2 linked regions of the Ruminococcus albus AD2013 genome follow. The protein of the gene in region 1 interacts with the protein of each later gene in a pairwise test. Links are inferred from orthologs where the notes say so. Each region holds a gene or a part of one and is shown in the gene's direction. Other genes may lie near its edges. The genes, in order: N773_RS0101405 and N773_RS0105815.

The links.
Region 2: the proteins of N773_RS0101405 (region 1) and N773_RS0105815 interact in binary tests that used the Escherichia coli proteins (3 or more experiments, as listed by UniProt). The link is inferred for Ruminococcus albus AD2013 from one-to-one orthologs.

The regions. Positions count from the first base shown.
Region 1 is NZ_JAGS01000001.1:329,736-332,845, forward strand. The notes cover bases 314-3,088. They hold N773_RS0101405 (metal-dependent transcriptional regulator), read left to right. Parts: upstream 314-1,399; coding sequence 1,400-1,777; downstream 1,778-3,088. Other genes in these bases: N773_RS0101395 (helix-turn-helix domain-containing protein), read left to right, coding at 358-885; N773_RS0101400 (hypothetical protein), read left to right, coding at 910-1,167; N773_RS0101410 (HD domain-containing protein), read right to left, coding at 1,819-2,376; N773_RS0101415 (NAD(P)/FAD-dependent oxidoreductase), read right to left, coding at 2,391-3,088. Outside these bases: N773_RS0101390 (hypothetical protein), read right to left, coding at 1-39; more of N773_RS0101415, read right to left, coding at 3,089-3,110.
Region 2 is NZ_JAGS01000001.1:1,296,080-1,299,241, reverse strand. What follows is about bases 161-2,987. They hold N773_RS0105815 (methionine ABC transporter ATP-binding protein), read left to right. Parts: upstream 161-1,093; coding sequence 1,094-1,882; downstream 1,883-2,987. Other genes in these bases: N773_RS0105805 (MetQ/NlpA family ABC transporter substrate-binding protein), read left to right, coding at 2,647-2,987; N773_RS0105810 (methionine ABC transporter permease), read left to right, coding at 1,879-2,589; N773_RS0105820 (hypothetical protein), read right to left, coding at 161-354. In the rest of the region: more of N773_RS0105820, read right to left, coding at 1-160; more of N773_RS0105805, read left to right, coding at 2,988-3,162. UniProt on the Escherichia coli protein: Part of the ABC transporter complex MetNIQ involved in methionine import. Responsible for energy coupling to the transport system. It has also been shown to be involved in formyl-L-methionine transport.

The DNA.
Region 1 (3,110 bases):
GCTGAGCCCGTTCCACCATATATCAAATCTTTCCATCATATTTCCCGCCTCCTTTTACGCAGGTAAATTTGTCTTGTAAATTTAATTTACCTTAGTATACACCAAAACTTTTACTTTGTCAAGAGGTTTTTCAAAAAAATTTTTACAGAATCGTAGTATTATAATATATAATACCTTTATAATATAGAAAAATCAATTCTGATTTACCTTTTAGGTAAATGACATATCCGCATAAAGTAAATATCTCATTCTATCAATGTAAATCTAAATGTTAAATTTCTGTGAAACTCTTGCAATTTTATAAAAAGTGTGGTATAGTATACGTAAACAGAATTGACACGTAAAGGAGGCTAACAAATGGACGCAAAGAATATAGGCCGTATTATAAAGGAAGCCCGCCTCGCAAAAAAGATGACACAGAACGAGGTAGTAGGCGATTTCATAACAAGAAATATGCTGAGCCAGATAGAGAGCGGCAGTGCGATGCCGTCGGTAAAGACCCTTGAATATCTCTGCAAAGTGCTTGATATACAGCTTGAAGCCTACGATACCTCACCTGCCGCAGATACAGGTATGGTGAGTTATATCGAACTTCGTAACCTCTACGCAGCAGGCGTTTATGAGGAGATAGTAAAAGCGGAGCCGCCCCACGGCTACATCGATGAGTTTACAGCACTGAAAGCCCGTGCTTGCCTGCATCTTGCGGAACAGCTTACAGAGAATGACGACATAGCAGCTTTTCAGCGGGCAGTAGAACTTGCCAAAAAGGCACAGGAACTTTCAACACAAGGTATTTTTGCAGATATAAACGCTCATGACAAAGCTGAACAGCTCATAAAAAAAGCCGCTGCAAAGCTGAGCGCTTATTACAGCAGCCTTATCTGATAATAGATAAAGGAGAACAACATTATGGATTTCATTATAGATATAGCAGAAGAATTTGTTATCGGTTTTCTTAACAGCAGATATGTACCCCGTCCGGTAAGGATTATCCTCCGTGCAATGTTTTTCATGCTCTGCATAGCAGTAAGCATATTTGTGATAGCCGCAGGCATCTATGTTATCCTGAAACATTCCATCGCCATAGGTTCGGTTTGCGCAGTTATGGGTGTGACTATGCTGATACGTTCAGCAAAAATGTTCATCGGTGCACTCAGCAGAAACTGAAAATCCAAATTTCAAGCCATAGTATTTCCGATCATTTGTCAGAAGTACTATGGTATTTTTATTGACATTTCTTAACCGCTGTGCTATAATGATTTCTAACAAAAATCGGAAGAGCGCAGTACAAAAAAAATGACGGCTATAATCTTCTGCCAAATATTTCTTTTGTACCACTTGCAATATTTAAAAAAATGTGTTATAATATAGTATAATTAATTACAACGGAGGTGCAGCTTTGAAAATACAGGAATCTGCCGAGAATTATCTTGAAAGCATACTCATGATCAGTGAGCGCAAAGGCGATGTAAGAAGCATCGATATAGTCAACGAACTTGAATTTTCCAAGCCCAGCGTCAGCATAGCCATGAAGAATCTTCGTGAGAACGGATATATCCTCGTTGATAAGGATGGCTACATCACACTTACAGATAAAGGTATGGAGATAGCTGCAAAAATGTATGAGCGTCATAAGCTGTTTTCCAAGCTGTTCGTATCATTGGGCGTAAGCGAAGCTACCGCTTCCAAAGACGCCTGCCGTGTTGAACATATCCTCAGCGATGAGACATATGCGGCTATCAAGAAGGTTTTGAAAGAAAAAGGTCTTGTGGAATAATTTCATAAAAATCAACGGCGGAGCGTGTAGCCCCGCCGTTTTTATTTTCCGAGTTTATCCAGTGTTTCGTCAAGTATCACTTTTCGGAGTTCTGTCAGCCATTCCGAGAAAGCCACAGTATCTGTACCGTAAGTCAGATTTAACTCACGCTCATTTTCAGACCATGTATCCAGCGGTGATTCATTGTGCTGTATCAGGGCTTCAAGCTTGTCAAGTGCCTTGAACAGTTTTGCTTCTATCGTTTTCTGTTCTTCCATCTCCCGATACAGTGCCTTGAAATAAGAAGAAATTTCCGCGGGCAGAGAACCTACCCATTTATTCAGAAGTCTGTCTTCGGTCTCACGGTCTTTGTCAGTTTTGCTGAATGTGGGTATGTCACCTGTGAAACATTCCCCAAGGTCGTGTATAATGCACATTGCAGTCAGCTTGTTTATGTCGGCTTCGGAAAATTCTCCGCGAAGGAGTATCGCCATCAGCGCTAGCCGCCAGCTGTGTTCTGCCACACTTTCGGTACGTCTTCCTGAGGTCGTACAGTGCCTTGTGGTGTCTTTCAACTTTTCTGCGGTGTGCAGTATTTCCAGATATTCTTTCGGTGTCATGCTTCCTCCGTATATCATGGCGCTATCTCAGCCATTATCTTCAGTGCTGTGTTCAATCCGTCTACTGCCGCACTCATTATTCCTCCTGCATAGCCAGCACCCTCACCGCAGGGGTAAAGATTTTCACAGGAAAGGGAAGTCATTTTGTCTTTGTCCCTTGTTATCCTCACTGGTGAACTCGTCCTCGTTTCGGGTGCACAGAGAAGTGCTTTTCCGTCCCCGAAGCATTTCATCTTTCTTGAAAAAACTTTCAGCCCCGTGCGCATCATTTCTGTCACCTGCTTAGGGAAAATTTTCTCGTAATCCACTGCTGTCACTCCGAGAGAATAGCTTGGTTCTATGTCCGTATCTAGGTCTGCTTTGCCATCAAGAAATCCCTTTACGCTTGAAGCGCAAGCCTTGTAACTGCCCGCAGCCTTGTAAGCTTTCTGCTCTATTTCCCGAGCAAAGTACATACCGTCAAGGGGCTTACTGCCGAAATCTTCTGGTGTTACCGATACCACCAGCGCCGAATTTGCATTCACGCCGTCTCGGGCGAATACGCTCATACCGTTGGTGACAGTACCGCTAGTTTCCGAAGCAGCTGGCACTACCGTACCACCCGGGCACATACAAAAAGTGTACGCCGCCCGACCGCTTTTGTCGCGGTGAGAAAGCTGATATTCGCCCTTTGGCAGCATGGGACTTCCCGCATACTCTCCGTACAGGCTTCTGTCAACCTCCGTCTGTCTGTG
Region 2 (3,162 bases), 970 kb from region 1 along the record:
ACACATGATGCCGACTGTTGCACAGATGATCGCAGTTTCAAAGAGTACAGGGTGTGTCTCTCTCGGATCAAAAACCTTACAGGCGAGCTTAAAGGACAAGGGGCTGCCAACCGTGATTTCAAGAGTGTATGCAAGGATAAACTCTGTGATCACAACTGCCCAGATAGGCAGATTTCTTCCGAACATATAGACACCGCCCATAGCATTTACTGCACCGAGCACACTGTTTTCTCCCGTAACACTCATAAGCGTGGAGCTGTTGACAACATACAGACTGTAAAACACATAAGCGTGTACCGTCACGATAACAGTCATCAAAGCGAACATCATTCTCTCAAATTGGTTTCTTGGCATAGTTTTCTCCGTTTCCGCACAAAAAAACACGCTGTACTCAAAGGATACTTCATCTGCGGATAGCATTCCGTGATCAGATTTACGCATTCCTGAGAATACAACGTGTGTCAGTGCTATAATTATGATATGATTACCTGAATATTATAGCAAAATTATTATGTTGTGTCAAAGGCGATATTCAACAAAGATTATCTAAAATATGATTTGACGTTCTGTAATGCATTGCCTGAAAATAGAAAACTCTAATGAGAAGTCACATTTTGAGATTTTTTTCTTCAAGCAAATATAAAACACTATTATACGTAAATGGATGTTTAACAACCAGATTATTATAAGAACCTCAATCACATAATAAGACCGAGCAGAATAATATGTTTTTTTAACTAAGATAACGTTATCACAAATTTATGATAAATATCTCTGAAAAACGTGGTATGAATCATCGGAGCACCAATAAAGCACGCCGTTGTGTGTGATATCGTTGTCGCATTTGGACCGATATTTTTTTTGCTTTCAAAAAAAACAATATCTTAATACCTATCATTTAACTTTTGGGTGAGGAATAGTTAACAGTTTGTCAGCAATTTCGTAGTGTTCCTGCATTTAAGTGATAACGTTATCTCATTTATTTGTTGATTATATCCGAAATATATGCTATAAATATATTCAATGAATCAAGAGGGAAGTTATAAAAATACCATATAGAGCGTTATAAGCAAAGGAGATATGACAAGATACCATGAGTTCATATATAAGAATAGAAGGGCTATACAAGTCATTTAAAAACAGAAAAGAAGAAAATACAGTCCTCAAGGGTATCGACCTTGAGATCGAAAAGGGTGATATCTTCGGGATAGTCGGTTTTTCAGGGGCAGGCAAATCCACACTTGTCAGGTGCATCAACCGCCTTGAAGAACCCGACAGAGGCAAAATATTCATCGGTGAAACCGAGATACTTTCACTGAATAAAAAACAGCTCACCGAACGCCGAAAAAAAATAGGCATGATATTCCAGCAGTTCAATCTTTTTGATTCCATGACGGTATTCAAGAATATCGCATATCCGTTGAAACTGCTGGGGGTATCAAAAAAGGATATTGAGACAAAGGTCAATAAGCTGCTGGAGCTTGTGGGTCTTTCCGATAAGAAGAATGCTTATCCCGGTTCGCTTTCGGGCGGACAGAAACAGCGCGTAGGCATAGCAAGGGCACTTGCTACCGACCCCGATGTGCTTCTCTCCGATGAAGCCACCAGCGCCCTCGACCCTGTTTCAACCCTTTCGATACTCGACCTGCTTGAACATATCAACAAAGAGCTTGGCGTTACCATAATAATGATAACCCACGAGCTTGAAGCGGCAAAGCGCATATGCAACAGGGTTGCAGTTCTGGAAAACGGCGTGATAACCGAAACAGGCACCACAAGGGATATCTTCCTTGACCCCCAGAGCAATACGGGTAAAATATTCCTTGAAGTATACAAAGAATTCAGACATGATAATTCATTTACAGGAGGTGAGGGAATTTGAGTTTTTTGAAATTTCCTTTCTGGGAAGTGGTAAAGCACGCATTCAGCAAAGAGGTCTGGGACGTACTGCTCCCAGCTGTGTGGGATACTCTTTACATGGTGGCACTCAGCGCAGTGATAACCCTCGTGCTGGGAGTACTTCTAGGCATAGCACTTTCAGTTATATCCAAGGAAGGCGTTAGACCCGTACCTGTACTGAATGAAACGGCAGGCACGATAGTCAATTGTCTCAGGTCACTTCCCCAGATGATAATGATAATCATAACACTCCCGCTGGCACGAATGTTGCTGGGGCAAAGCTACGGTGTAAATGCTTGTATAATCGCACTGGCGGCAAGCTGTATACCCATGTACGCAAGACTGGTGCAGGGTGCATTCGTTGAGATACCCAAAGGCAAGATAGAAGCCGCAAAGGCAATGGGCAGCAGCTCGGCGGCGATAGTTTTCAAGGTGATGCTGCCCGAAGCTATACCTTCTATAATAAGAGGGTTCACAGTAGCACTTATAGGTATAATCTCCATGACAGCACTGGCAGGAAGCTTCGGCGCGGGCGGTATCGGCGATATAGCAGTGCGCTTCGGCTTCAACAGATTTTACCACGATATGCTGATAGCTTCTGTGCTGGTACTTATAGTCATGGTTGAGATAGCACAGATATTCGGCGACCTGATATCAAATCTCATACTTAAAAAGAGACATCTTATATAAACTATCATAATATAAGTAAAAGGAAAAGTTAAAATGAATTTTTAGGAGGAATCAATTATGAAAAACAACAGACTTTATTCGGCAGCCATAGCAGCAGCACTTATCTCGGCAGTACTTACAGGCTGCGGCGGAAATGCAAAGGCAGATTCACCCGAGAAAAAGAGCAAGACCAAAACAGCTGACGGCAAGGAACTCACCACCATAACAGCACTGGCAGACCTCACCCCACACAGCGAGATACTCGAATACGTAGAGCCTAAGCTGAATGAGAAAGGCTATACCATCGATATAGTCAGCACAGCTTCAGATGCTACATGGAATGAAAAGACCCAGAACGGCGAGGTAGATTTCAACTTCAATCAGCATGAACCTTATCTTATTGAATGGAACGAGATAAACAACGGTACACTGGTAAATATCGGCGGTGTACACGTTGAGCCTATCGGCGCATACTCCGAGAAATATACTTCCGCAGACGAAGTACCCGACGGTGCAACAGTAGTTCTGCCAGATGATGCCACAAACGAATACAGAGCTCTCCGTATTCTTGAACAGCAGGGCTGGATAAAGCTG